3 regions of the Amycolatopsis ultiminotia genome follow, and region 2 is predicted to be linked to each of the others. Evidence: riboswitches for the same ligand, from Rfam matches in the RefSeq annotation. Region 2 holds a riboswitch; each other region holds the start of a gene.
The links. Region 2 has a riboswitch for S-adenosylmethionine ahead of ABD793_RS29435 (aminotransferase class V-fold PLP-dependent enzyme). Riboswitches for the same ligand answer to the same signal wherever they lie in the genome.
Positions count from the first base shown of each region.

Region 1: it holds a riboswitch for S-adenosylmethionine, as region 2 does, so the genes downstream of both, ABD793_RS35265 (methionine ABC transporter ATP-binding protein) here and ABD793_RS29435 (aminotransferase class V-fold PLP-dependent enzyme) in region 2, are expected to answer to the same signal.
Region 3: it holds a riboswitch for S-adenosylmethionine, as region 2 does, so the genes downstream of both, thrC (threonine synthase) here and ABD793_RS29435 (aminotransferase class V-fold PLP-dependent enzyme) in region 2, are expected to answer to the same signal.

Region 1 is NZ_BAAAZN010000021.1:101,645-111,502, forward strand. It holds gene metG (methionine--tRNA ligase) at 1-1,669, shown strand, start outside; gene ABD793_RS35240 (TatD family hydrolase) at 1,838-2,665, shown strand; gene ABD793_RS35245 (resuscitation-promoting factor) at 3,054-4,478, shown strand; gene rsmA (16S rRNA (adenine(1518)-N(6)/adenine(1519)-N(6))-dimethyltransferase RsmA) at 4,517-5,359, shown strand; gene ABD793_RS35255 (TetR/AcrR family transcriptional regulator) at 5,824-6,414, opposite strand; gene ABD793_RS35260 (hypothetical protein) at 6,480-6,722, shown strand; SAM riboswitch class I at 6,916-7,023, shown strand; gene ABD793_RS35265 (methionine ABC transporter ATP-binding protein) at 7,221-8,243, shown strand; gene ABD793_RS35270 (4-(cytidine 5'-diphospho)-2-C-methyl-D-erythritol kinase) at 8,499-9,467, shown strand; gene ABD793_RS35275 (ABC-F family ATP-binding cassette domain-containing protein) at 9,511-9,858, shown strand, end outside.
Region 2 is NZ_BAAAZN010000015.1:31,758-41,615, forward strand. It holds partial or broken gene ABD793_RS29420 (AsnC family protein) at 423-1,199, shown strand; gene ABD793_RS29425 (RluA family pseudouridine synthase) at 1,196-2,125, opposite strand; gene lspA (signal peptidase II) at 2,122-2,640, opposite strand; gene ABD793_RS29435 (aminotransferase class V-fold PLP-dependent enzyme) at 3,008-4,339, opposite strand; SAM riboswitch class IV at 4,378-4,492, opposite strand; gene ABD793_RS29440 (potassium/proton antiporter) at 4,589-6,067, opposite strand; gene ileS (isoleucine--tRNA ligase) at 6,342-9,512, opposite strand.
Region 3 is NZ_BAAAZN010000011.1:101,364-111,221, forward strand. It holds gene ABD793_RS24480 (ComEA family DNA-binding protein) at 1-325, shown strand, start outside; gene ABD793_RS24485 (ComEC/Rec2 family competence protein) at 322-2,712, shown strand; gene thrC (threonine synthase) at 3,558-4,823, opposite strand; SAM riboswitch class I at 4,837-4,970, opposite strand; gene holA (DNA polymerase III subunit delta) at 5,104-6,075, shown strand; gene rpsT (30S ribosomal protein S20) at 7,075-7,335, opposite strand; gene ABD793_RS24505 (EamA family transporter) at 8,304-9,167, shown strand; gene ABD793_RS24510 (VOC family protein) at 9,191-9,565, shown strand; gene ABD793_RS24515 (class I SAM-dependent methyltransferase) at 9,562-9,858, opposite strand, start outside.

The DNA of each region.
Region 1 (9,858 bases), on a different contig from region 2:
GGTGCTCATGGTGTCCGGGACCGACGAACACGGCACCCCGATCACCGTGCAGGCCGACAAGGAGGGCCTGACCCCGCAGCAGACCGCGGACAAGTACACCCGCCAGATCGACCAGGACCTGCGTGGCCTCGGCCTGTCCTACGACCTGTTCACGCGCACCTCCACCGGCAACCACGCCGAGGTGACGCAGCAGATCTTCCTGGCGCTCGAGCGCAACGGCTACGTGGTGCCGAAGACCACGCGCGGTGCGATCAGCCCGTCGACCGGCCGTACGCTGCCCGACCGCTACGTCGAGGGCACCTGCCCGATCTGCGGCTACGACGGCGCGCGTGGCGACCAGTGCGACAACTGCGGCAACCAGCTCGACGCCGCGGAGCTGATCAACCCGAAGTCGCGGATCAACGGTGAGACGCCGAAGTTTGTCGAGACCGAGCACTACTTCCTCGACCTGCCCGCGTTCACCAAGGTCCTCGGCGACTGGCTGGCCACCAAGACCGACTGGCGGCCGAACGTCCTCAACTTCACCAAGAACCTGATCGACGACATGCGCCCCCGGCCGATCACCCGCGACCTGGACTGGGGCGTGAAGATCCCGCTCGAGGGCTGGCGCGACCAGCCGCTCAAGCGGTTCTACGTCTGGTTCGACGCGGTGATCGGCTACTTCTCCGCGAGCGTCGAGTGGGCCCGGCGCAGCGGGCAGCCGGACGCGTGGCAGGAGTGGTGGACCAACGACGCCGCGCGTGCCTATTACTTCATGGGCAAGGACAACATCACCTTCCACGCCCAGATCTGGCCCGCGCTGCTGCTCGGCCAGAACGGCGACGGTGACCGCGGTGGCGAGCCGGGCAAGTACGGCAGGCTGCACCTGCCGGACGAGATCGTCTCCAGCGAGTTCCTCACCATGAGCGGCTCGAAGTTCTCCACCTCGCGCGGCACGGTCATCTACGTGCACGACTTCCTGCGCGAGTTCGGCCCGGACGCGCTGCGCTACTTCATCTCGGTGGCCGGCCCGGAAACCCAGGACACCGACTTCACCTGGGACGAGTTCGTCCGGCGGACCAACTTCGAACTGGCCAACGAGTGGGGCAACCTGGTCAACCGGTCCATCTCGATGGCGCACAAGAACGTGGGCGCGATTCCCCGCCCGGACGCGCCCGCGCCCGCGGACGAGGAGCTGAAAGCGCTGTCGCGCAAGGCGTTCGACGTCGTCGGCGGGCATCTGGCGCGGTCGCGTTTCAAGGCGGCGGCAAGCGAGGCGATGCGGGTGGTGACGGCGGCCAACCGGTACCTGTCGGATCAGGAGCCGTGGAAGCTCAAGGACGATCCGAGCCGCCGCGACAGCGTGCTGCACACCGCGCTGCAGGTGGTGAGCGACGCGAACACACTGCTCACCCCGTTCCTGCCGCATTCGGCGCAGAAGGTGCACGAGGCACTCGGCGGTACCGGCGTGTGGGCCGCGCAGCCGGAACTGCAGGAGGTCGAGGACCTGGACCTGCCCGGCCGGACCAGCCCGATCCTCACCGGCGACTACGCCGCCGAGCAGGCGAAGTGGGCGTCGGCCCCGATCGAGACCGGCCGTCCGCTGGCCAAGCCGACCCCGTTGTTCACCAAGCTGGACCCGAAGCTGGGCGAGGACGGCCCGGAATGGGCCCCGATCGTCCGCGACTGAAGCGCTGAGCTACCGAGATGCCGGCGTATTGAAGTGCTGAAGTACTGAGCGGCTGACGCACCGGAGAGGCCGGCCCGAGCAATCCGCTCGGGCCGCCTTTCCGCTGTCCGGACCGGCTCCGCGACCGCCCCCGGCCGGGCGGTTCCGGCAGCCAAGTAAATTCGCGGCATGGGTGAAGACAAGCGCGAACTGCCGCCGATCCCGGACCGTCTGCCGGTGACCGTGGTCGACGCACACACCCACCTGGACTCGTGTGGCGCGGTCACCGCGGCCGACGTGACCGCCATGGCCGATCGCGCGCAGCGGGCGGGGGTGGCGCGGCTGGTGACCGTCGCGGACGACCTCGCTGCCGCCAGGTGGGCGGTCGACGCGTCCACCTGGGACCCGCGGGTGTTCGCCGCGGTGGCGATCCATCCCACGCGCACCAAGGATTTCGGTGCCTCCGAACAGTCCGAAGTGGAGCGTTTGGCGCGCGAAGAGCGGGTGGTTGCGGTCGGTGAAACCGGCCTCGACTACTACTGGGACTACGCGCCCCACGATGCCCAGCAGGAAGCGTTCCGCTGGCACATCGACCTCGCCAAGCGGCTCGGCAAGACGCTGATGATCCACGACCGCGATGCGCACGAAGACGTGCTCCGCATCCTCGACGAGGAGGGCGCGCCGGAGACCGTCGTGTTCCATTGCTTCTCCGGTGACCAGCACCTCGCCCGCCGCTGCCTCGACCACGGCTACGTACTGTCCTTCGCCGGCACGGTCACCTTCAAGAACGCCCGTGGTCTGCACGAGGCGGCCCGGATCGCGCCACGCGGGCAGTTCCTCGCCGAGACCGACGCGCCGTTCCTCACGCCGCATCCCTACCGCGGACGGCCGAACGAGCCGTACTGCACCGCCTACACCGTCCGGCACCTCGCCGCACTGCGAGGCGAGGCGGTGCACGAGGTCGCCGACGCGGTCCGGACCACTGCCGAACGCGTCTACCGGCTTCCGGGTGCATGAGAGGAATTCGGTGTGTCACTTCGGGTTGTACGCATTGCGACGTTCGGAGTGCCCGTTCGTCCACTCAGATGAGTGACACAGGTCACGACACTCCAGGGGGTGTTTGCGCAACCCCGCCGCCGGACGTTACTGTCCCGTGATCGTGCCGGTCGGTACCGCGCAGCGGAACCGGCTGTTACGCCCACCAGTCACGTCAGTGCACGTCGGGGAAGCGGAACCGGGGTTGGTACGACCGGGACCGTGACGATGGCGCTGACTGGGGGTGTCGGACTTGAGAGGCACGCCTTCGGGCGTGTCGCGACGAAAGGACGGCTGCGGTGACGCACGCCGTCTTGGGAAAGGGAACGACCCGGTGACTGGTAGTCGGCAGGTTGACGCGCGCCTGGACATGGAGCACGGATACTTCTCCTCGGCTGGTTCGGTGGCGGTCCTCGACCGCGAGCTCGAGGACACTGCGTACGGGGAGCTGGACTTCTCCGACGAGCTGTACGTGACCGAGCAGGATGTGCTGACCGCACTCGGCCCGGACGCGGACACGCTGATGGCGGAGATCGACGTCGACGTCGACGAGCTGATCCGGCTGATCAACGCCGAGACCACGATGCTCCCGCCGCTGAACCTGCCGGACGAGCTGGCCGAGGACCGGACCGCCACGCCGCAGGCCAAGCAGGTCGCCGTGGAGGACGGGCTGCGCGAGGCCACCCGCACCTGGAAGCGCCGCTTCCTCAAGGGTGCCGTGCTCGCGGTCATGATCACCGTCGGCGGCGGCGGTGCCGCGGCGCTGGCGATGAACAAGAGCGTCACGGTCGACGTGGACGGTCAGCAGCGCACCGTGCACAGCTACGGCGGCACCGTGGGCGAGGTGCTCGAGGACGCCGGCCTGTCGGTCGGTACGCACGACTCGCTCTCGCCCTCCCCGCAGGCCGCGGTCGGCGACGGCGGCGTCATCAAGCTCGAGCGCGGCCGCCAGCTGAACCTGGTCGTGGACGGGGTCGCCCGGCCGTCCTGGGTGCGTGCTACCAGCCTCGGCGAGGCGATGAACCAGCTCGGCATGGGCAACCTGCTCTCCCACGGTGCCTGGACCTCGATGCCCGCCGGTGGCGATCTGCCGCTCGAGGGTTCCACCGTGCAGGTCAAGACCCTCAAGCACATCACGCTCTACGACGGCACCAACGCGCCGCGCCAGGTGTCCAGCAATGCGGTCACCACCAAGGAGTTCGTCTCCGACCTCAAGCTCAACCTCGGCCCGGACGACGCCGTCGACGGTGGTCTGGACGTCTCGCTGAAGGACGGCGCCGAGGTGCACGTCTCGCGGATGGGCGTTTCGATGCTCAACCAGAAGGAGACCGTCGACCCGGAGGAGCAGAAGGTCGACGACCCGACGCTGGTCAAGGGCGAGACGAGCGTGCAGGACCCGGGCACGGCAGGCGAGAAGATGGTGACCTACAAGGTCACCAAGCGCAACGGCGAAGAGGTTTCGCGCGAGCAGGTCTCCGAGAAGATCCTCGTGCAGGCCAAGCCGAAGATCGTCAAGGTCGGCACCAAGCAGCCGCCGCAGCCTGCGATCGGTGACGGTTCCGCGTGGGACCGCATCGCGCAGTGCGAGGCGACCGGCAACTGGGCCGCCAACACCGGCAACGGCTACTACGGCGGCCTCCAGTTCGACAAGCAGACCTGGAACGCCTACGGCGGCAGCCAGTACGCCTCGCTGCCGAGCCAGGCCACCCGTGAGCAGCAGATCTCGGTCGCGGAAAAGGTGCGCGACGACCGCGGCGGCTACAGCGCCTGGCCGGTCTGCGGCAAGAAGGCCTGAGCGGCATCCTCCTTCGCGGCACTCGGTAGGCTCATCCGGTGGTGGAACTGCTGGGGCCTGCCGAGATCCGCGGGCTGGCCGACGAGCTCGACGTCCGGCCGACGAAGAAGCTCGGTCAGAACTTCGTGCACGACCCGAACACGGTTCGCCGCATCGTCGATCTCGCCGGGGTACGCCCCGGTGACGTCGTGCTGGAAGTCGGGCCGGGTCTCGGCTCGCTGACCCTTGGACTGCTCGACGCAGGTGCGCGGGTCGTCGCGGTGGAAATCGATCCGGTGCTGGCCGCTCGGCTGCCGCGGACGGTGGCGGAGCGGGCTCCGGAGGCAGCCGAGCGGCTGTCCGTGGTGCAGGCCGACGCGCTGCGCGTGCGGGTCGGTGAGCTGCCCGCCGAGCCGGTGTCGCTGGTGGCCAACCTGCCCTACAACGTCGCGGTGCCCGTGGTGCTGCACCTGCTCGCCGAACTGCCTGCTCTGCGGCGCGGGCTGGTGATGGTCCAGACCGAGGTGGCCGACCGGATGGCGGCAGGCCCGGGTAGCCGTACCTACGGCGTGCCGAGTGTCAAACTCGCCTGGTACGGCCCGGCGCGGAAGGTGGCCGCGGTCCCGCGCAGTGTCTTCTGGCCGGTGCCGAACGTCGATTCCGCGCTCGTGTCGTTCGAGCGCACCGATCCGGTCGACGGCGTGGACCGGCGCCGGTTGTTCGCCGTCGTCGACGCCGCGTTCTCCCAGCGCCGCAAGACGTTGCGGGCGGCACTGGCCGGATGGGCCGGCTCCGCCGAACAGGCCGGAGACCTGCTGACCGCCGCCGGGATCGACCCGCGCAGCCGGGGCGAGCAGCTCGACGTGCATGCTTTCGCCCGGATCGCCGCCGCAACCCTCTGACGGACTCCGGACTCCGGACTCCGCAGCACCGAGACGGTCCAGCGACCGCGCCGGGTGGGGTGGTCGGGCCGGAACGGGGATGGGCCCGGGTGGTTTTCGCGCCCGGCGGTAGGCCCGGATGGTTTCCGCGCCCGGCGGTAGGACAGGGTGGTTTTCGCACGCGCCGGTAGGTCTGGGTGGTTTTCGCGCCCGGCGGTAGGCCCGGGTGGTTTTCGCACCCGGTGGCAGGCTCGGGTGGTTTCCGCACGCGCCGGTAGGTCTGGGTGGTTCCCGCGCCCGGCGGTAGGACAGGGTGCTTTCCGCATCGGTGGTAGCGCAAGGTGGTTCCGCAGGTTCCGGCGTCGGTCGTCGGGTGGGCGCTGGGTTCGTCGCTTTGGTGGTGGTCTGCGGTGTTCCGCTTCGCTGTGGTACTCGCCGGCATCCGGAAACGCGGTGACCGGGTGTTCCGGCGCGGGTGGAACCCTTCACCGGGCCGGGCCGAAGATCCGGTCCAGGTGGTAGTCGAGGGTGGCGAGCACCTCGGCGGAGCGCTGGCGTTCGTGCAGCACGTCGAAGCTGAGGCCGGTGATCCCGGAGACCAGCAGGTTCGCCTCGAACCGTGGCTGGACTCCCGGTGCGAGTTCGCCTTGTTCCAGCAGGTGGGTGACCAGGTCTTCGAGCGGTGTGTCGCCGTGCAGGAACACCTTGGCCAGCTCCGGGTCGCTGTGCGAACGGCTGAAGTAGGCGGTGTGCACCCGCAGCGCGAACTCGGTTTCCGGGTCGAGCGGGAGCAGTTCGGCGAGGACGCCGCGCAGCACGCCGCGCACGCTCTGGTCGGCCTGCGCCTCGATCCGTTCCCGCGCCCGTTGCTCGGTGTGGTCGTGCAGATAGCGCAACGCCAGCACGAGCAGGTTGTGCTTGGTTTCGAAGTAGTACTGCACCAGCCGCAGCGAGACGCCCGCCTCGGTGGCCACCTCGCGCATGCTCACCGAATCCAAGCCCCGGTCCGCGGCGATCCGCCACACGGCTTCGGCGATCACGCGGCGCCGCTGGTCGTGGTCCACTCGCTGGGGCACTCCCCGCCTCCGTTCCAGTTATGATACAAGTGTATCTGATACGGTTGTATCAACAAGGAGAAGATATGAACGAGGTCTGGTACCGGGTACTGGAGATCGCGGTGGCGACGGTGGGCATCCGAGCCGGGATAGCCCCGATTTTGTCCCGGTTGTTCGGGGACGGGAATCCGAGTTGGCTCGCCTTCGTGAACTATCTCGGGCAACCGTGGTGCTACCTCGCGGCGGTCGGCGTGCTCGTGGTCTCGGTGGTGGCCGTGGTCGTTCTCGAAGGAATGCGCAAGAAGTCCCTGTCGAACAGCGATTCCTGACTGTCCACAAGAGAGTTCAACGGGCCGCGGCGCGATCCGCGCGGTGGTCGCGAGCGCGCGGCGGAACACTTCGGTGACGGAACTTCCCGCTCCCGGGATTCAGGACGCGTTGTCCCGGCATTCGGCCGCCTCCACTCGTGTGATCTGCACCAACGTGCTTGCGTTCAGCCAGTGGGATCGGCTTTACTCGATGAGTCCATCCCGAGCGACTGAGAGACCTGGCTCGCCGAAGTCGCAGCAACCACCCCCACCGCGGGCAGGTGCTACCGCCAGGACCGATGGAGGCTGTTTCCGATGAAGAGGGTCACCCACCCGCTCCTGCTGACCCGCCGCCGCGTCGTCGACGAAGGTCGCCGCACGGTATGTGCCTGTCAGCGTTCCACGGCCATCGCCTGATCCGCTTTTTCCGCGAGTTCTTGCACCGTCCTGTGTGGACGGCAATTCGATGACGCCCGGCGCGCCCGGAAACGGTGCGGCGCCCTTGCCTGGAGCTCTCTCGTGATCATTGTCGAAAACGTGTCCAAGTCCTTTCCGTTCAACGGCCATCGGGTCGCCGCACTGCGTGACGTGAGCGTCGAGGTGCAGGCCGGCTCCCTGTTCGGGGTGGTCGGCCCCGCGGGCTCCGGCAAGTCCACGCTCGCCCGCTGCATCGCGCTGCAGGAGCGCCCCGACCGTGGCGTGGTGCGGCTCGACGGGCTCAACACCGGAACCCTCGACGGCAGGCGGCTGCGGGAGATCCGCCGTCGTCTCGGTGTCGTCGGCACAAAGCCGGATCTGCTGGCCGAGCGCACCGTCGCAGGCAACATCGCCACTCCGCTGGAGCAGCTGGGTGTCGACGGTCCGCAGCGGCGTAGCCGGGTCGGCTCGCTGCTCGACCTGGTCGGTCTCACCGCGCGGGCCGCGCAGAAGCCGGATGAACTGACCGAAGGTCAGCTCCGCCGCGTCGCCGTGGCCAAGGCCCTCGCCGCGGGACCGGCCGTGCTGCTCGCCGACGATCCGACCGCGGGCATCGCCCCCGAAGACGCCGGCGCGGTGCTCGCCGTGCTCGACCGCGCCCGCGCGGAACTCGGCGTCACGGTGCTGGTGACGACGCCGGACCCGAGCGTCGTCCGCCGCGTGTGCGACGACGTCGCCGTGCTCGACAACGGCGCGGTGGTCGAGCGGGGCACGCTGCTCGACTTGATCGCGTCGCCGGAGAGCTGGACGGCCAAGGCCGTGCTGCCTTCGATCGAGACCAGCCGTGCACAGGTCGCGAAGTACGACAGCTCGGCGGACATCGTCCTGATCGGTTTTGCCTCGGTCGGTGCACTGCTGCCGGAAGCGGCCGCCCGCTTCGACGTCGAACTCGCCACCATCGGCGGCGGTCTGACCCGCATCGGCGACACCCCGGTCGCCCGCTTCCGCGTGGGTGTCCGCGGCGACCGCGCGGACGCTGCACTGTCGTGGATCGCCGACCGCGGCGCCCACGTGACGCAGTCCGTGCCGCAGCTCGCCCGCGGTCCGCAGAGCGTGGCCGCCTGATCCGTTCCGCCCGCGAAAGCCGTCCGGTGTCATCCGGGCGGCTTTCGTCGTGTCGCGGACAATTCGGCCCGGTTCGCCGGTGGTCACGAACCGCAGTGGACCCAGGACGATGCGCAGGTCCGGACAGTCCACCCGACACCGGCTACCACGCGTCCGAAATATTGGGACACGTGTCCCGGGTGGTTCTCGGCGTCCGTGCCGCGGGGATGGGGCTCGCGTGCCGAAGTCCGACGTCCGGGCACGTAGGCTGGACGCGTGCTCGCCGTCGTTCCTCCACCAGTCACCGTCCGGGTTCCGGCCAAGGTCAATCTGCACCTGGCCGTCGGGGACCTGCGGGCGGACGGGTTTCACGAGCTGGTCACTGTGTTCCAGGCGTTGTCGCTGACCGACGAGGTGACCGTCGCGGTCACCGAAGACCGTGGGCTGGAGGTCTACGGCGAAGGTGAGCGCACGGTGCCCACCGACGCCACCAACCTCGCCTGGCGGGCCGCGTGTGCGCTCGCCGGGTACGCCGGGCGGCCGGACGCCGAGGATCCGAACCTGCGGATCGTGCTGCGCAAGGGCATTCCGATGGCGGGCGGCATGGCAGGCGGCAGCGCGGACGCCGCGGCGACGCTCGTCGGGCTCGCCTCGTTGTGGAAGCTCGACGTGACGCGGGACGAGCTGGCCACGATCGCGGGCAAGCTGGGCAGCGACGTGCCGTTCGCGCTCTACGGCGGGACCGCGCTCGGTACCGGCCGCGGCGAGCAGCTCGTACCGGTGCTGGCCCGGCACGTCTTCCACTGGGTGCTCGCGTTCGACGAGAAGGGACTGGCCACGCCGAAGGTGTTCGGCGAACTCGATCGGCTGCGCGCCGAGGGCAAGCCGCCGCGGATCGGTTCGCACACGCCCGTGGTGGAGGCGCTGGCCTCCGGCGATCCCCGGCAGCTCGCCCTGCTGCTCGGCAACGACCTGCAGGCCGCCGCCGTATCGCTGCGGCCGGGCCTGCGCCGCACGCTGCGTGCCGGGGTGAACGCGGGCGCGCTCGCCGGATGCGTGTCCGGGTCCGGGCCGACCTGTGCATTCCTGTGCGCGGACGCGGAAACCGCGGTCGAGGTGGCCGCCGAACTCTCCGGTGCCGGGGTCTGCCGCACGGTACGGGTCGCGCACGGCCCGGTCCCCGGTGCCCGCGTGGTCGGCGGGGACGATTCGCCGCGCAACGCGCCGCCGCGGGTGCACGCGTGAGCGGCAAGTACATGTCCACTGTGGAAAGGATCGGCTGAATCGGATGGCCAACCTGGTCAACCTGGAGTCGGTGAGCAAGTCCTACGGCGTGAAGCCGTTGCTGGACAAGGTCTCCCTCGGGATCGCGCAGGGGCAGCGGATCGGCGTGGTCGGCCTCAACGGCGGCGGCAAGACCACGCTGCTGGAAGTCCTTTCCGGACTGAGTGAGCCGGATTCCGGGCGCGTGAGCCATCTTCGCGACGTGCGGATGGCTGTGGTCACCCAGCGCACCGAACTGCCCGTTGGCAGCACCGTCGGCGACGTGGTGCTGCAGCGTTACGGTGCGGAGCACGAATGGGCCGCCGACGCGCGCGTGCGTTCTATTGTGGACGGTCTGGGGATCACCGCGATC
Region 2 (9,858 bases):
GGCTGGTCGCGCTGTCCGGCAGCGGACTGCCCCTGCTCGTCGGGGTGGAGAGCGATCCGAACGGCCTGCGCGCGGCCATCGCGGGGGCAGCGGGGACCTGGCAGCAGCCCGCCTCCGCAGCGGCGCCGGGGCCCGGGTCGGGACCGCCGGCCGGGCCGATGCCGGGAGCCGCGTATCCGGCCGGAGCGACGCCGGGGCTCCAGTCCGGGCAGCTGCCGCGATCGGCACCCCCGCACGGACCGGCCCCCGGCACGGCACAGCAATCCGGACAGCTGCCGGGTCCGGCACCGCAGCCAGGGGCGGCGTACTCGGCCGGGGCGACGCCGGGACCGCAGTCCGGGCAGATGCCGGGCGCGGCACCACAACCCGGGCAGATGCCCCAGCCCGGGTCGAGGCCGGGACCGCAGCCCGTGCCGGGGCAGGGGTTCGCGCCGGCTGCCCGGAGTGCGCCGCCCGGTGCGATGGTCCCCCCGCCTCCGCCCGCCGGGAGCCCGGTCCACGGCGGACCGTCCGGGCCGGTGCAAGGCGTGCCGTCAGGACCGTACGGCGCACCGTCCGGGCAGTACGGGGTTCAGGGCAGCGCATCCGGGTCGTACGGAACGCCATCGGGACCGCACGGAGCACCGTCCGGCCCGTACGGCGCGCCATCGGGGCCGTACGGCGCCGCTTCCGGGCCGTACGCGGTGGCGTCCGATCCGGTGGCGAGCACCTGGGGGTTGCCGCAGACCGCGTCCTGGGCGCGTGGTGACGAGCCGCGCCCGCAGGCGCCTGCCGGAGGGCAGCGCGGGCGGATCGGCGAGACGCTGGCCGCGCAGGGCCTGGAAGGCGAGCAGCTCACCCTGCAGCTGCTGGAAGTGCAGGATCCGGCCGACTTCCTGTTCGGCGCCGCGGGCTACCGGCTGGAGGACGGTGAACGGGCGGTGGTCGTGCACACCGAGATCACCAACCGCGGCGCGATCCCGTTCGCATCGCTGCCGGACAACTACCTCGAGCTGATCACCGACGACGGTGCCGCGGTGGCCAAGGCACCGGTCTCGCTGACTTCCCGTCCGCCGCACAAGATCGGCGTGCGGCCCGGCGAAACGCTGGGCGGGCACACCGTGTACGTACTGCCGGAAGCCACCCAGGTGGTCGCGGTGCGCTGGAGCCCCCGGCCGGAACCCGACGACCGCACCCTCACCTGGACGGTGACCGGCTAGGCGTTCTCGTCCCGCAGGATGTGCAGTGCATTCGCCAGATCGTCCGGGTACTCGGCCTCGAACTCGACCCGCCTGCCGTCGGCGGGGTGGGCGAAGGCGAGGGTCCGCGCGTGCAGCCATTGCCGGGAGAGTCCCAGCTTGCGGGCCAGCACCGGATCCGCGCCGTAGGTCAGATCGCCGACGCACGGGTGGCGCAGTGCGGAGAAGTGCACCCGGATCTGGTGGGTACGCCCGGTTTCCAGCTTCACGTGCGCCAGCGACGCCGCACGGAACGCCTCGACGACCTCGTAGTGCGTGACGCTCGGCCGTCCGCCCGCGACAACGGCGAACTTGTAGTCGTGCCGCGGATGCCGGTCGATCGGTGCGTCGATGGTGCCGCGTGTCGGATCCGGATGTCCCTGCACCACGGCGTGGTAGCCCTTGTCCACGGTGCGTTCCTTGAACGCCCGCTTGAGCACGGTGTACGCGCGCTCGCTCTTGGCCACCACCATCACGCCCGTGGTGCCCGCGTCGAGCCGGTGCACCACGCCTTGGCGTTCGGCCGCGCCGGAGGTGGAGATCCGCAGCCCGGCCGCGGCGAGCCCGCCGACGACGGTCGGCCCGGTCCAGCCGGGGCTCGGGTGCACCGCGACCCCGATCGGCTTGGACACCACGACGAGGTCGTCGTCCTCGTGCACGATCCGCATGCCCTCGACCGGCTCGGCGACGACCTCCACCGGCCGCTCCGGTTCCGGCAGCGTCACCTCGAGCAGGCCGCCCGCGGACAGCCGGTCGGACTTCCCGGCGGGATGGCCGTCGAGCAGCACCTCGCCTGCCGCGGCCAGATCCGCCACCACGGTGCGCGACAGGCCGAGCAGCTTGGCCAGCCCGGCGTCCACGCGCATCCCGTCGAGCCCGTCCGGAACGGGCAGCATGCGCGCGTTCACGCACTCTCCTTTTTGGTGCGGGTGGAAGTGCCGTCGTAGTCCTTGCCGAGCAGGGACAGCAGCACGATCAGCGCACCGCCGACACAGATCGAGGAGTCGGCGATGTTGAAGATCGCGAAGCCCTCGCCGTTGGGCGCGAAGGCGGAGATGAAGTCGATGACGTGGCCGCGCAGCGGGCCCGGCGCACGGAAGATGCGGTCGGTCAGGTTGCCGAGCGCGCCCGCGAGCACCAGGCCGAGCCCGATCGCCCAGCCGACCGAGCGCAGCCGCCGCGACAGCCATACGATCGCCACCACCACGGCCGCCGCGACCAGCGCGAGCACCCAGGTCATGCCGGTGGCCATGGAGAACGCGGCGCCGGGGTTGCGGATCACCTGCAGGTAGATCAGGCCGCCGAGGACACGCAGCGGCTCCTTGCCCTCAAGGTTGGCCGCCACGAGGTTCTTCGACACCAGGTCGATCACCCACAGCACCACCGCGACCGCGAACACCAGGCCCACCCGGCGCTTGGGCAGCTTCGGCGCGGGCTCCCCGGGCTCGGCGCCCGCCTGCCCGGCCGGGTCCGCGGGCTGCCTGCCGTGGCCGGACCCGGCCGCCGCGCGGCCGGGCGCCACGGCACCGGACACTGCGGGATCAGGCATTGAGCGGCCGGTCCCCGCAGCGCCGGACTCCGCACGATCGGCCCCGGCGAGACCGGCTTCCGCGGAGTCGGGCACCGCGCGATCGGACACAGCGGAGTCGGGCACCGCGCGATCGGACACAGCGGAGTCGGGCACGGCGCGGTCGGACACGGCCGGCTCGGAGACGTCGGATTCGGACGAGGGCTCGGTGCTCACGCCCCCATTGTCCACGTCCGCGTTCGGGCCGGTCCCGGCACTGCCGTCAGGCGCAGAACGGCGGCAGCTCGCGCGGGTCGCCGACCGGCGTCCAGCGGCCGTCGGTCTTCGTGTACTCCCAGCGGGCGCCGCGGGCGATGATCTGCCGCAGCGCGAGCACGAGGCGGTCCACGTGCTCGGCGGTGCTGCCCAGTCCGAGGCTCACGCGCACCGCCTGCTGCCCCTCACCGCCGGTCTCCCGGATGAGCCGCCGCGTGGCAACGTGCGCGCAGAAGGCGCCGTCGCGCACACCGATGCCGTACTCGGCCGACAGCACCGCAGCGAGCCAACCCGGGTCGAAGCCGTCGACGACGAAGCTGACCGTGCCGACGCGGTCGACCGGGGCGTCGAACAGCCGCAGTTCCGCACAGCCGGGCAGACCGGCCAGCCCCTTGCGAAGCCGGTCGAGCAGCTCGGTCTCGTGCTCGCCGACCGCATCCCAGTTCGCGGCCAGCTGTTCGCAGGCCACGCCCAGTGCGTAGACGCCGACGGTGTTCGGCGAGCCGGCTTCGTGCCGCTCCGGTCCGGAGTTCCAGACCACGGCCTCCTCGGTGACCAGCTTCGTCGCGCCGCCGCCGGCGAGGTAGGGCTCCGCGGCGCGCAGCCAGTCACCGCGGCCGATCAGCGCACCCGCACCGAACGGCGCGTAGAGCTTGTGTCCGGACAGCGCCACGTAGTCCACGTCGAGTTCGCGCAGCGAGATCCGCCGGTGCGGGGCGAGTTGTGCGCCGTCCAGCGCCACCCTGGCGCCGTGTTTCCGGGCCACCGCGGCGATTTCGGCGACCGGGAGCAGCTCACCGGTCACATTGGACGCTCCGGTGACCACCACCAGCCGCGGTCCCTGCGGGCACGCCGCGAGTGCTTCGTCCACAACGGACACCGCGGCCAGCCGGGTGCGCGGCAACTGCAGCCGGCGCACGTTCGGGCCCCGCCAGGGCAACAGCGCGGCGTGGTGCTCGGTGTCGAAGACGAGCACGGAAGTCTTGCGTGGCAGCGCTTTTGCCAGCAGGTTGAACGAGTCGGTGGTGTTGCGGGTGAACAGCACGGTGTCGGTGCTGCGGGCGTCCACGAAGCGGCGCAGCACCGCACGGGTGCGCTCGTAGAGCTTGGTGGAAACCTGCGAAGCGAAACCCGCACCCCGGTGCACGCTGGCGTACCAGGGCAGGAATTCGTCGACCGCGGAGCGGACCGCGTCCAGACACGGCGCGCTGGCCGCGTGGTCGAGGTTGGCGTACCCGATGTCGCCGCCGGTGACCAGCGGCACCCGCAGTGCGGCGCCGGCCACGGTGGGCACGGCGGTGACGGGGGTTTCCGTGGACCGGTCGAGTGCGAGAGTCATGACGCTGCCTCCTCGGCATCCGGGGGTCCCCGGCGAGGGGCCCGCGCTTGCCCGCCGCACTGCGCGACCGGCCTGGTCCTCACCCGGGGCACCCCACCGCGGTAGGAGGGTTGCCGGCCAGCAAGCCGGGGCTTCGCGCTGGCACTCATGACCTGAGCAAGACCATAACCGACCACCGCCGCACGAGACCAGTCCCGTCCCGTGATCTGAGACGGCCGTCACCCCGTGTGTCCATAGTGGACACCTTGGTCAGCGGCCGGATTCCCCGCGCCAGCGAGCAAGCCGCCCGGCCCGGTCCACGGCCCGGATGCGCTGCTCCACGGCTTCGCGCACGAGCTGCGTGGTGACCACGAGCAGGTGATCGTTTTCCTGCAGCCTGCTCGTCTTCTGCGGCGTGAACCCGGATCCGTCCCGGACCACCAGGCTCACCGCCGCTCCCGGGGGCAGCCGCAGCTCGGAAAGGTACACGCCGTGCAGCTTCGAGCCCTTCTGGATCCGCACCTGCAGCAGCTCGGCGCCGAGCTCGTCCAGCGGCGCCGCGTCGACCTCGATCTCCTGCGCCTCGGTCGACCCGTCCAGCCGCAGCAGCCGCGCGAGCCGGCCCAACGTCGAGCCCTGCAGCAGGGTGAGCACGATGACGAGCACGAACACCGCGTCCACCAGCCGCTGCGCGCCCGGCACCCCCTCCGACAGCGGGATCATCGCGAGCACGATCGGCACCGCACCACGCAGTCCGGCCCAGGACAGGAAAACCTGGTCCCGCCAGCGGATCCGGAACGGCAGCAGGGACAGCAGCACCGACAGCGGCCGGGCGAGCAGCAGCACCACCGCGGCCGCGACCAGGCCCGGCACCAGCGCCTCGAGCAGCCGGTACGGCGACGCGAACAGCCCGAGCAGCACGAACAGGCCGATCTGGGCGAGCCAGCCCAGCCCTTCGGCGAACGATCGCGTGTCCGCGCGGTGCGGCAGCTTCGAGTTGCCGAGCACCAGCCCGGCGACGTAAGTGGCCAGCAGCCCGGAGGCGTGCGCGAGCTGGCCCGAGGAATAGGCGAGCACGCAGACCGCCACCGTGGCGAGCGGGTACAGACCGGTGGCGGGCAGCGCGGCCCGCCGCAGTGCCTGCGTGCCCAGCCAGCCGAAGGCCAGACCGAGGACCAATCCGGCTGCCAGTTCGTAAATCACCACCAGCGGCAGCGACCAGTCGATGGCTTCCCCGGACGCGAGTACCACCACCGCGATGTAGGCGGGCGCGTCGTTGATCCCGGATTCCAGTTCGAGCGTGCCGCTCAGCCGGCGGCCGACACCTGCCGCACGCAGCACGGAAAACACCGCCGCGGCGTCGGTGGAGGCGAGTACCGCGCCCCACAACAGCGCGAGCCGCCAGTCGAGGCCCAGCAGCCAGTGCAGGGCCGCACCGGTCACCGCGATGCTGACCACCACCGCCACAGTGGACAGCAGGATTCCGGGGCCCATCGAGGCTTTCACCGACTGCCAGCGGGTGGTGAGCCCGCCCTCGGTGAGGATCAGCACCAGTGCGGCGAGACCGAGCGACTGGGTGAGCGCGGGGTTGTCGAAGTGGATGCCGAAGCCGGCTTCGCCGAGCAGTACGCCGATCCCGAGGTACAGCAGCAGGGACGGGAACCCGAGCCGCATGGACACCCGGACTGCGAGCACGGACGAGAGCAGCACCACCCCGCCGATGCCGAGGAGCACGGGAAGTTGGTCCATGTCCGCCTCCCCCTCCCGCGATCCGCAGCACTCAGGATAGTGAGGTGGTCACCGCGCCCGAGCAGGTGCACCCTCCCCGGCCCGCTCCGTCCTATCCGGACAGTCCGCGGCCAGGGCGTTCCCGCGGGGAACTCCGCGACCGGGGTGGCCTGCGGACGGCGCGGGGCCCGAGCGCCCGGACGGCGTCCCGGCGCGCTCGCCGCGGCGCCCGGACCCGGCGCGTCCGGCCCACGCCCGGCCGGCCCACGCCCGGCCGGGCGTCGACGGCACCGGGTCAGGCCTTCGCGACCGCCACGCGGACCTTCACGCCCTCGCCGACGGTGCCCTCGAAGCCCTCGGGCACCTCGCCGTAGGACACCGCGGTGGCCAGCGTCTCGGCGGCGACGAACTGCTCGTGCTTGCGCGCCGCGACGACGGTGTCCTCCGGGGCGTCGAGTACGAGCGCGATCCGGTCCGCCACGTCGAGAGCGGCGTCCCGGCGGGCCTGCTGCACCACGCGGACCAGATCACGGGCCACGCCTTCGTCGGCGAGGTCTGCGGTGACCTCGGTGTCGAGCAGCACCAGACCACTGCTGCCGGGCAGTTCGGCCGCGGCACCGCCGCCCGAAGCGACCAGCCGCCGTTCGTACTCGCCGTCCTGCAGTTCGACGCCCGCGGCGACGACAGCGCCCGCGGCATTCGTGGTCCACTCACCTGCCTTGACCGCCTTGATCACCTGCTGGACGACCTTGCCCAGCCGGGGACCGGCGGCGCGCGCGTTGACCGCGACCTCGAACCTGCCGTGCGCGGCGACCTCGGTGGTCAGCTCCACGGCCTTCACGTTCACCTCGTCCCGCAGGATGTCGGTGAATTCGCCCAGCGCCGCCACGTCCTCTGCCGCCACCAGCAGCTTCGCCAGCGGCAGCCGGACCCGCAGCTTGTTCGCCTTGCGCAGCGCCAGCGCCGACGACGCCACCTGGCGCACCCGGTCCATCGCGGTGACCAGCGCCGCGTCCGCGGGCAGGTCGAGCGTGTTCGGCCAGTCGGTCAGGTGCACCGAGCGCTCGCCGGTCAGCCCGCGCCACACCGTCTCGGTGGTCAGCGGCAGCAGCGGGGCGACGACCCGGCAGGTCACCTCGAGCACGGTGTGCAGGGTGTCGATGGCGTCCTGCTCGCCCGCCCAGAACCGGTCGCGGGAGCGGCGCACGTACCAGTTCGTGAGCACCTCGAGGAAGTCCCGCACGGTCTGGCACGCGCCGGCGATGTCGTAATGGTCCAGCGCGGACTCGATGTCGGTGACCAGCTCGTGGGTCTTCGCCAGCACGTAGCGGTCCAGCAGGTGCTGCGAATCCGTGCGCCAGGTGCCCTGCTTGCCTTCGGCGTTCGCGTACAGAGCCAGGAAGTAGTACGAGTTCCACAGCGGCAGCACGGCCTGGCGCACCGCATCCCGGATCCCCCGGTCGGTCACCACGAGGTTGCCGCCGCGCAGGATCGGGCTCGCCATCAGGTACCAGCGCATGGCGTCCGAACCGTCGCGTTCGAAGACCTCGTTGACGTCCGGGTAGTTCCGCAGCGACTTCGACATCTTCTGCCCGTCCGAGCCGAGCACGATGCCGTGTGAGATGCAGGTCCGGAACGCCGGCCGGTCGAACAGCGCGGTGGCCAGCACGTGCAGCAGGTAGAACCAGCCGCGGGTCTGGCCGATGTACTCGACGATGAAATCGCTCGGGTAGTGGTGCTCGAACCACTCGGCGTTCTCGAACGGGTAGTGCACCTGGGCATACGGCATCGAGCCGGAGTCGAACCACACGTCGAGCACGTCCTCGACACGGCGCATCACCGAGCGGCCGGTCGGGTCGTCCGGGTTCGGCCGGGTCAGCTCGTCGATGTAGGGCCGGTGCAGGTTGTCCAGCCGGACGCCGAAGTCCCGCTCCAGCTCGTCGAGCGAGCCGTACACGTCGATCCGCGGGTAGGCCGGATCGTCGGAGCGCCAGACCGGGATCGGCGAGCCCCAGTACCGGTTGCGGGAGATCGACCAGTCCCGCGCGTTCTCCAGCCACCTGCCGAACTGACCGTCCTTGACGTTCTCCGGGTACCAGGTGATCTGCTGGTTCAGCTCGACCATCCGGTCCTTGAACTGGGTGACCGCGACGAACCACGACGACACCGCGCGGTAGATCAGCGGATTGCGGCAGCGCCAGCAGTGCGGGTACGGGTGTTCGTAGGTCTCGTGCCGCAGCAGCAGCGCGCCCTGTCCGGCCGCGGATCCGGTGCCGTTCTTGAGGTCGCGGATGATGTTCGGATTCGCGTCGAAGACCAGCTGGCCCTCGTAGTCCGGTACGGTCCCGTCGAACCGGCCCTGCGCGTTCACCGGGGTGACGGCGGTGATGCCGGCCGCGTCGGTGACCACCTTGTCCTCTTCACCGTAGGCAGGCGCGATGTGCACCACGCCGGTGCCGTCCTCGGTGGTGACGTAGTCCGCGGACAGGATCCGGTGCGCGTTCTCCGTGCCGACGAAATACGGAAACGGTGGGGCGTAACGGTTTCCGAGCAGCTCCTCGCCGAGGTAGCGGGCTACGACGGCAGGCTCCTCCCCCAGCTCGCGTGCGTACGCGGCCACCCGGGCCTCGGCGAGCAGGAACCGCTTGCCGGGGAAGTTCTCGCTCTCCACCACGACGTAGCGCACCTCGGGGTGCACCGCGGTGGCGAGGTTCGACGGGAGCGTCCACGGCGTGGTGGTCCAGATCAGCAGATACGTGCCGTCGAGGTCGTTCCCGTTGCCCGCCAGGCGGTATCCGACCGTCACGGCCGGGTCCTGGCGGGTGCGGTAGACGTCGTCGTCCATCCGCAGCTCGTGGTTGGACAGCGGGGTCTCGTCCCGCCAGCAGTAGGGCAGCACGCGGTAGCCCTCGTAGACCAGGCCCTTGTCCCACAACTGTTTGAACGCCCAGATGACCGATTCCATATAGGACACGTCGAGCGTCTTGTAGTCGTTTTCGAAGTCCACCCAGCGCGCCTGGCGGGTGACGTAGTCCTGCCATTCGTCGGTGTAGCGCAGCACCGATTCCCGGGACGCCTCGTTGAACCTGGCGACGCCCATCGCCTCGATCTCGGCCTTCTCCGTGATGCCGAGCTGGCGCATCGCCTCCAGTTCGGCGGGAAGGCCGTGGGTGTCCCAGCCGAACCGGCGTTCGACGCGGCGGCCGCGCATCGTCTGGTAACGCGGGACGACGTCCTTGACGTAGCCGGTGAGCAGGTGCCCGTAGTGCGGCAGGCCGTTGGCGAACGGCGGGCCGTCGTAGAAGACGTACTCGTTGTCGCCGTGCTCGCCCGCGGGACGCGCGTCGATCGAGGCCTGGAACGTCCGGTCGGTCTCCCAGTACTCGAGGACGCGGCTCTCCAGCGCGGGAAACGACGGCTGGGCCGGGACCGAAGTCTGCCCGTCCCACGAAACCTGGGGGTACATCCGGGTGCTCCTTGCGTTCGTCGCTCGCGTACGGGCGACCGGCGCTGCGCCGGTCACCCCCACGGGGACGAGACGCTCGCACGTCACGCGGTACCACCCCGCTTGCCCCGGCGGAACGCCAGGGCCTCTCGTTCGGCGGCGATGACGGGCCGCACCCGTCCGGGTCTACTGGGGGCAGCTCGCCCTGTTCTTCCGGAGGCTCCCCGGTGATGGCCGGATCGACGCCGTGCTGCCATCAGGTTAGCCCGCCGCCCGGAACGGGTGTGCGCTAGCCCCGGCGTCGCGCCGAGCAAGGCCAGCGGGAGGATGCCGAGCGGCGATCGGTGTCGCACCGGGAACGCCTTGC
Region 3 (9,858 bases), on a different contig from region 2:
CGCCGGTGATGCGGAGCCGGGCACCGATCTGTCCGGCATCAACCTGGCGCGCAAGCTCACCGACGGCGAGCAGCTCGCGGTCGGCCTGCCGGTGGCCCAGACCGCTGCGGCGGGCGCCGGAGCCGCACCCGGCAAGATCGACCTGAACTCCGCGACCCCGGACCAGCTCGACACCCTCCCCGGCGTCGGTGAGGTCACTGCGCAGCGCATCGTCGAATGGCGTACCCAGCACGGCGGTTTCACGAGCGTCGAGCAGCTTCGCGACGTCGACGGCATCGGGGAGAGCAAGTTCGAGAAGCTGCGCGAGCAGGTGGCTGTCGGATGACGATCACCAGCCGGTCGGACACCGGGGCGACCTCCCGGCGTGAGCACGACTTCCGCCTCGTGCCCGCGGCGATCGCGGGATGGGCGGGCGCGCTCGCCGGGCTGCGGTTCGGCTGGTGGGCGGCCGTCGCGGTGGGGGCGTTGGCGGTGGGGGCGGCGCTGGTGCTGCTGGCCCGTGGTCGTCGGCGGTTCCTCGGAGCCAGCGGTGCCTTGCTGTTCCTGGGGCTCGTCGCTGCGATTCCCACGGCGGCGCGGATCCACGATGCGGAGCACGACGTGCTCGGCGCGGCCGCCGAGCGGGGGACGGTCGCGTCACTCCGGGTCGAGATCAGTGAGCGGCCGAGGCCGATTCATCAGGCGGGTTACGCCGATCAGCAGGCCGGAACGCGGTCGGTGGCCATACCTGCCCGGGTGGAAGCGGCCACAGTGGACGGTCGTGCGGTCGGGTCGACGGGGCGCGTTCTCCTGCTCGCGCCGGTCGCGGGATGGGGCAAACTGCTGCCAGGACAGGAGGTCGTGGCGTCCGGACGGCTCGCGCCGGCACGGGGCGGGGAGCTGACCGTAGCGGTGCTCTCGGTACGTGACGGTCCGGCAGAGGTCGGCCCGGCATCGTGGTGGCAGCGCGCGGCCGAGGCGTTGCGGAGCGGCCTTCACAGCCTCTGCTCGATCTTGCCGGAAGAACCGGCCGGGCTGCTGCCCGGATTGGTGCTCGGCGACACGAGTGCGCTGCCGCAACAGGTGGAGCAGGAGTTCACCGCGTCCGGGCTCACTCACCTCATGGCGGTGAGCGGAGGGAATGTGGCGATCGTCTGCGGCGCTGTGCTGCTGGTGTGCCGGCTGCTGCGGGCCGGTCCGAAGCTGTCTGCTTCGGCCGCCGGCGCCTGCCTGGTCGGATTCCTGGTGCTGGTCGGGCCGGAGCCCAGTGTGGTGCGGGCCGGGGTGATGGGTGCGGTCGGCCTGCTCGCGCTGGCGTTGGGGCGGCGTGGTTCCGCATTGCCCGCGCTCGCGTTCGCGGTGTGCGTGCTCGTCGCATGGGATCCGGCGATGGCGGTCGACTTCGGCTTCGCGCTGTCGGTGCTGGCGACCGCCGGCCTCGTGCTGCTCGCGCCACGATGGGCGGATTCGTTGGCGCGCCGGGGAATTCCCCCGGGTTACGCGGAGGGCCTTGCGGTTCCGCTCGCGGCGTTCGTGGTCACCGCACCGGTGATCGCCGGGATGGCGGGCACGATCAGCCTGGTCTCGGTGATCACCAACGTGCTCGCCGCGCCGGTGGTCGCCCCGGTCACCGTGCTGGGCGTGCTGGCTACCGTCGTCGGGCCGTGGTGGACCGGCGCCGGGCACGTGCTGGTCCGGCTGGCCGATCCGGAAGCGAGGTGGCTGATCACCGTGGCCCGGCATGGCGCACGGGCACCCGGTGCGGTGCTCGGCTGGCCCGGCGGCTGGCTGGGCGGTGTGTGCGCGGCCGGGATTCTGGTGCTGGTCGTGGTGGTACTGCGGTTTCGCCGGCTGCGGGTGCTCGTGGCGGTCGCCCTGGTCGTGGTGCTGCTGGCAGTGGTGCCCGTCCGGGTGCTGGCGCCCGGCTGGCCGCCGGACGGGTGGGCGGTGGTGGAATGCGACGTCGGTCAGGGCGACGCGCTCGTGCTGGCCACGGCCGATCCCGGGCGCGCGGTGGTGGTCGACACCGGACCCGAGCCGGGGCCGGTCGACGAATGCCTGCGCCGGCTGGGCGTGGACCGGGTGCCGTTGGTCGTGCTGAGCCACCTGCACGCGGATCACGTGGGCGGGCTCGCATCCGTGTTCGACGGGCGGGCGGTCGGCGCGATCGCGGTCGGGCCGGGGCGGGCACCCGCCTGGGCGTGGCAGCAGGTCTCCGGCGAGGCCGCGCGGCACCGGGTTCCCCTGGTGGAGCTGAGCCAAGGCCAACGGCTGGACTGGCCGGGGCTGTCCCTCGACGTGCTCGGACCGCGCTACGTCACCCGGCGGTCACCGGCCCTGCAGGACGGCACGATGATCAACAACAGCTCCGTGGTGCTGCGTGCGGGCACGTCCGCGGGCCGGGTGCTGCTGAGCGGTGACGTCGAGCTCGCCGCGCAGGCGGATTTGCTGGCCGATGGGGTGGATCTGCACGCGGACGTGCTGAAGGTGCCACACCACGGTTCCAAGTACTCGCTGCCTCAGTTCCTGTCCGCAGTGCGCCCACGGGCCGCGTTGATCAGCGTCGGCGAAGGCAACGTGTACGGGCATCCGAGCAAGTCCACAGTGGACGTCCTGGGGACGTTGGGTGCGCTGGTCACCCGAACCGATCTCGACGGCGACACCGCCGTGCTGCCCGGGGATGGCGGACCGGCAGTTGCGCGCCGCGGAGAACCGCGGGGGCCGCCACATTAGTGCCTGAGCCGGATGCGCTGCCCGGACTCGGCGCGCTGGATCCGAACGCGACCACCTGGCTGAGTTGCTGCACCTGGAGCGCGCGAAGAACAGGCCAGCGGCGACCGTGACCGCACAGCTGCAGCGAGGAGGTCCGTCGCCGCGGCATGGCCACGGACCGTCCCGGCGGCGAGCTGGTCTGGCTCGAGCTGGTGGATGACGTCCGCCGGTCCGAGACTGGCCCGGGTCATGCTGTGGCGCGAGATAGACGTCGCCGGGCCGGTCGGTGCATGCCGACGGACTGGGTAGTCTCCTCGCCCAAACTGACCTGGTGCTGGCGAGCGTGAGATGCACGTCGCTCCGGCTGGCCCGGTGCGTGCTGACGGGCGCGGGAGTCACGGCGCCTTGGTCGGTCTGGCGCGCTGGTGGCTGTGAGGCCGGCATCGTTCACGCCGGCCGGCTCGTGGTGGCGGACGCGGAAGCCATTCCGCCCACGTTGGCCCGGGACGCGCTGGTGGGTGCGAGTTCGGCGTCGCCCATACACCTGCCTCGGGCTGGCGGGCGCGACGTCCTCAGCGTCTGTCCGTGCCGGTGCCCGGTGAGCTAGTTGCTGACCGTCGGGATTCCCGCTTCGGCGGACAGTCGGGGGAGCTGGCTCGTGGTGTGTCGCGAGCGGTTCCGCCGGATGTGGCGCAACGCCTGGGCTGTCGTGCCTTCGACCGCGCTGCCGTGCGGGGGACGCCTCGTCGGCAACGTTCGTGGGGCCCGAATTCGGGCCCCACGAACGTCCCGGACGGTTCACGACCGTCTCGGACGGCAAGACCTTGTGTGTCCGGACATCTTGCGAAAGGGGGGCTGTCGAAGGGTCAGTAGCCGAGTGCCTTGGCCACGGCTTCGGCGGACGGTGGCACCGTCGCCTTCGGGCCGACGTGGTTCTCCACCGCGTCGAGGGTCTTGAGGCCGTCACCGGTGATGAGGAGCACGGTCTCCGCGTCCGGGTCGAGTTTGCCTGCTTCGACGAGCTTCTTCGCGGTGGCGACAGTGACGCCGCCCGCCGTTTCGGTGAAGATGCCTTCGGTGCGGGCGAGCAGCCGGATGCCCTCCACGACCTCCTCGTCGGTCACGTCCTCGATCGCACCGCCGGTGCGGTTGACCACGTCGAGCACGTAGGGGCCGTCGGCCGGGTTGCCGATCGCGAGCGAGCGGGCGATGGTGTCCGGTTTCACCGGCTGGACCACGTCGTGTCCGTTGCGGAACGCCGTCGACACCGGGGAACAGCCGGTGGCCTGTGCGCCGAACACCTTGTACGGGCTGGCGTCCACGAGGCCGAGCTGGCCGAGTTCGCGGAAACCCTTGTCCACCTTGGTCAGCTGCGAGCCGGAGGCGATCGGGACCACGATCTGTTCGGGCAGCCGCCAGCCGAGCTGCTCGGCGACCTCGAAGGCGAGGGTCTTCGAGCCCTCGGAGTAGTAGGGGCGGACGTTGACGTTCACGAACGCCCACTTCGGGTGCTCGCCAGCCAGTTCGGTGGCGAGCCGGTTCACGTCGTCGTAGTTGCCGTCGACCGCGACCAGGTCGCCGTCGTAGACCGCAGTGGTGAGGATCTTGGCACGTTCGAGGCTCTTCGGGATCAGCACGACCGACCGCCAGCCGGCGCGGGCCGCCGCGGCGGCCGTCGCGTTGGCAAGGTTGCCGGTCGAGGGACACGCGAGGACCTCGAACCCGAACTCGCGGGCGGCCGCCAGCGCCACGGCGACCACGCGGTCCTTGAACGAATGCGTGGGGTTGCCGGTGTCGTCCTTGACCCACACGCGCTTGACACCGAGAGCCTTGGCGAGCCGATCGGCGCGCACCAGCCGGGTGCCGCCGGGTTCGGTGTTCGGGGTCTGCTCGACCGTCGAGGGAACGGGAAGGAGTTTCTTGTAGCGCCAGATGTTGTTCGGGCCTGCCTCGATGTCCTCGCGGCGCACGCGGCCGAAGTCGTAGGCGACCTCGAGTGGCGACAAGTCCTCGGCGGAGACGAACTCCGGGGCGAGCGGCTGCCGGTGCCCTTCTTCCTTCGACACCAGTTCGACGGCCGGTCCGAGGTCGAGGGTCTTGCTGGTGGAGGTCGTGCCGAGGGCTGCAGTCATCGCGAGGTTCCTTTCCTCATCTGCCCCGCGGGAGCGGGCCGGAATTGGCACCGTGATCGTCAGCTACTCCGCGATCGCGGAGTGACGGGCTGTACGCCGGTTGCCGGGGCTTCGTCGGGCCGTTCCCTCTGCCCCTCTGGATGAGCGGTATTCGGTTGTCGGCGCGCCGCCGTGGGCGCTGCCTCGGCTACACCGTACGACATGGCGATCAGTTCGTGCCATGGAGGCGGGCCAGATCACCGGAGCGGGCGCTCCGGCGTCCGGGTGAGAGGATGGCCGGGTGACCACCGCACCCGCGCCGCTGCACCTCGTCACGGGCGAGGAAGAACTGCTCATCGAACGAGCTGTGCGCGGCGCACTGGACGCCGCGCGGGCCGTGGACCCGACGGCCGACCTCACCCGCGTGCGCGTGTCCGAACTCACACCGCCCGAGCTGGCCGAGATGGTGAGCCCCTCGCTGTTCGCCGAAGGACGGGTGATCGTGCTGGAGTCCGCACAGGACATCTCGCAGGATCTGTCCGACGCCGTGCTCGGTTATCTGAAGGCGCCGGCCGACGGGGTGGTGCTGGTGGTCGTGCACAGCGGCGGGGGGCGCAGCAAGGCGGCCAAGGCGTTGCCGGGCGCGCTGAAGAAAGCGGGCGCGGAGATCACCGAATGCCTCAAGCTCGGCAAACCGGCCGAGCGGGAATCGTTCGTGCGCAACGAAGTCCGCCGCGCGGGTGGCAAAATCGACGCGGCCGGGGTAGTGGCGTTGCTCGACTCCGTCGGCTCCGATCTGCGTGAACTGTCGTCGGCGGCGGCCCAGCTGGTCGCAGACACCGGCGGCGCGGTCGACGAACAGGCAGTGCGGCGTTACCACACCGGACGTGCGGATGTGACCGGATTCGCCGTGGCGGAGAAGGCGGTGGCAGGCGACCGGGCGGCGGCACTGGAATCGCTGCGCTGGGCCATGCAGCTGGGCGTTCCGCACGTGCTGGTGGCCGATGCACTGGCCGACGCGGTGCGCACCATCGCCCGGGTCTCCGCGGCCGGTCGCGGCAATCCGAACCAGATGGCAGGCGAGCTGGGCATGCCACCGTGGAAAATCCGGAAGGCACAGGGCCAGGCGCGCGGTTGGGGCCAGGACGGCCTCGCCGTCGCGATGCGCGTGGTGGCCAGGCTGAACGCCGAAGTGAAGGGCGCCGCCGCCGACGCGGACTACGCCCTGGAACGAGCCGTGTCCGAGGTGGTCACCGCCAAGGGCGACCGCTGAGCCCTGCCCCGCCACCGGCCGCACAGGGTCGCCGAGGCGGCGTGACCGGCCAACGCCGAGAGCGGCGAACGTGACGCGGCCCCGCCGGCACTGAGAGCGCGACGTATCTGGCCCGACTCGCCGACGCCGTCGCCGAACCGACCGCGAACACCCGCGCACAGGTATCGACAACGCCCGGCGAGGCATACAGTCGGCTTCGGTGCGGACGGTGATCATCGAAGCTCACACCGGGCCCGATGTGGCGAGCGCTGGTGCGGACGGTGACGGGTGTAGTGGCCACCGGTGTCGAAGGCGCCCGGTGACCGGTGTGGCGGGCGTTGATGTCGAAGGCGCCTGGCGACCGGTGTGGTGAGCGCTGGCGTCGGTGGCGCCTGGCGCGGGTGTTGGTGCCGAGGGCGGCCTGGTGACCGGTGTGGCGGGCGCTGGTGCGGAAGGCGCCTGGCGACCGGTGTGGTGAGTGCTGGCGTCGGTGGCGCCTGGCACGGGTGTTGGTGCGAAAGGGGGCCTCGTGACCGGTGTGGTGAGTGCTGGGGTGGCCGGGGTGGCAGGCGCTGGTGTGGATGGTGATGAGCGCGGTGCGCGCAGGTGCCGGAGGCACCTGGTGGCGGGTGCGGCGGGCATCGCGGAGGGGCATTGGTGGGTGGAGCGGGTTGCCGGTACCGAGGGTGATTGGCGAGTGCTCGCGTGGCGGGTGCGGGCGGTGCGTCCGGTCGTCGGTCATCGCGGAGAGTGGCGGTGATTCGCCTGAGCGATCTCGCCGGCGGCGTATCTATCGCGGACTCAGCGGACCGTTCGTGCGCCGGCTGGAGATTTGCTGGCGTCACGGAGGCGGAGGCGGAGGCGGAGGCGTCACGGAGGCGGAGGCGTCACGGAGGCGGAGGCGTCACGGAGGCGGAGACGGAGCGGGGGCACGTGCGGGGTGTGGTGCGCGGGCTGGAAGACCCGGGAGACGGCAAAGGCCCGGTGACCGAAGTCACCGGGCCTTTGCCGAGGGTGTGCTCAGAGCTGGTTCGCGCGCTTCGCGAGTGCCGACTTCTTGTTCGCGGCCTGGTTGGCGTGGATGACGCCCTTGGTCACGGCCTTGTCGAGCTTGCGGGCGGCCTCGCGCTGCAGTTCGAGGGCCTTGTCCTTGTCCCCGGACTCGGCGGCCTCGCGGAACTTGCGGATCGCGGTCTTCACCGAGGACCGGATCGACAGGTTGCGCTGGCGCGCCTTCTCGTTGGTGCTGATGCGCTTGATCTGCGACTTGATGTTGGCCATGGAGGCGCTCCTGGTTCTCTCGGTGAAGGTCGTTGCCGCGACGTGGTGGCTCCGGCCCGCCTCGGGGGCAGCCGGGTTTCCTCCCTGACGGAATGCCGCACGACAACGAGGAGAAAGCCTAACAGCCCTGCTCGCAGCCCCTTGCGGCACCCCAACGGCCAACGCCCAGTCACCCAGCGCCCAGCGCCCAGTCACCCAGCGCCAGTCACCCAGCGCCCCGGCACTTCCGGAACCCCGCCCTCGGACCCGGCACCCGGCATCCAGCGCCCGACGCCTTAGCACGTTGGGACCCTGGGGCCTTGACTCCGGCGCCCTTGAACCTGAGCCTCAGCCGACACTCCGGTCCGACACTCCGGTCCGACACTCCGGTCCGACACTCCGGTCCGACACTCCGGTCCGACACTCCGGTCCGACACTCCGGTCCGACACTCCGGTCCGACACTCCGGTCCGGAGCCCCAAAAGCCCTCGAACCCCAAGACCCTCCGCCTCGGCACCCCAGCCTCTTTCTCGCCCGGGATGCCTGGCTCGGCGGCCCCAGAACCCCGTCGCCGCCCGGGAGCCTGGCCGCCGTTCCCGTCCGGGAGCCTGGCGCCCCAGGTCAGCGTCCCAACGTCCTCGAACGCCTCGAATCCCCGAACCTCAAGCACCCCAGCCCCCGGCCCAGCCCCAGAACCCGAGCTGCTCCGGCTGCGGCAGCCGTCGCGCCGGGAGCGGAGCCGGAGCCGGATGAGGTGGAGGCCGCGCGGCGTTCTCCTGGTGTTTCGGTTACCGTGGGGGTGGTAGTGCCTAGGGTTCCGCTGCCGGGCCGGGATTCGCTTTTCGTGAGCGGGTCGCTGAGACAACGAGGGCCGGTGGGGCTGGTCCGAGCGGCACCATCGGCGGGGCCGGCGCCCTGCCGTTCATCTGACGGGACAAAAGCCTGGAGGACCCGGTCTTCGGCGCGCGCGGAAGACCAGAAGGGGTCTCCGTGAACGGCACCGCTCTCGTTATGGTTCTCATCGCCGCGGTCGTGCATGCCGGCTGGAACCTCGCGGCCAAGCGGGTTTCCTCCGGTGGCGCGCGGTTCGTCTGGCTGTACTACACCGTCTCCGCGGTCGGCATGCTGCCTGTCGTCGTGGTGGCGCTTGCCGTCGAGCCGGAGCGTCCACAGTGGACGTGGCTGGGTGCGGCACTCGTGACGGCGGTGCTGCACGTCGTGTACGGGACCGTTCTGCAGCGCGGGTACCAAGTCGGTGATCTGTCGATCGTCTACCCGCTGGCGCGCGGGACCGGACCGTTGTTGTCGGTGCTCGCGGCGGTTCTCGTGCTGCACGAGCACCCCGGCGTGCTCGGCCTCGTCGGCGCCTTTCTCGTCGTGGCGGGGGTACTGGTGATCAGCCTCGGCGGGAGCGGTGCCGACGCCGGCGCGCGGCGGGCAGGCGTGTTCTACGGCGTGCTCACCGGTGCCACCATCGCGGCCTACACGCTCTGGGACGCGCATTCGGTGACCACGCTCGGCGTGCCGCCGTTGGTGTACTTCGGCGGAGGGGCGCTGGGACAGAGCGTGCTGCTCGCGCCGACGGTCGTGCGAGGCAGGACCGCGCTCCGGCGGCTCTGGCGGGAGCACCGCCGCGAGGTGCTGATCGTCGGGCTGGCCTCACCGGTGGCGTACCTGCTGGTGCTGTACGCGCTGCAAATAGCGCCGGTCAGCCTCGTGGCACCGGCGAGGGAGCTGTCGATCGTCCTCGGCGGGATCGCCGCGTGGCTGGTGCTGGGGGAGCGCAATGCGGTGCGCCGGCTGGCCGGCTCACTGGTCGTGCTGGCCGGGATAGCCGCGATTGCGGTGGCCTGAGCCGCTCCGGTAGGCAGGACGCCATGGAAGTACTGAGCAGCCGCGTCCTGATCCACCCCCGCGACCAGCAGGTCACCACGGAGTTCTACCGGGACAAACTGGGTCTGGCGGTCGAACGCGAATTCCCCGGCGGTACCCGGTTCTTCGCCGGAGGTGGCTCGATCGAGGTGGTCGGCACCGGGGAGACGGCGCCGAGCCAGGACGTGAATCTGTTCCTGCAGGTGCGTGACCTGCCCGCGGCGCTGGCCGAACTGGCCGGGCGCGGGGTCCGGCCGGTGCGCGGGCCGCAGCGCGAGCCGTGGGGGACGGACGAGGCATGGATCACCGATCCGGACGGGCTGCGGATCGTGCTCGTCGAAGTACCCGAAGACCACCCGCTGCGCCGCGACAACCGTTAGCCCGGTTTCCGGGCCCGCAGCTGCGCGGCCAGTGCGGTGAAGCCGGGCGGGTCCCAGGTCCAGGTCTGCAGGTCGGTGAAGCCGGCCTCGGCGGCCTCGTCGGCGAGCTCGTGCCGGGTGACCGGCAGCCATTTCTCGTGCGCGGACACCAGCAGCCGTCCGCCGGGGCGCAGCACCCGGAACAGCTCGCCGAACGCGGCCGCCCGGTCTTCCCACAGCTGGACGTTGTTCACGCTCAGCACCACGTCCACGCCGGTGTCCGCGCAGCCGGTGCGAGCCGCCGTGCCCGCGCG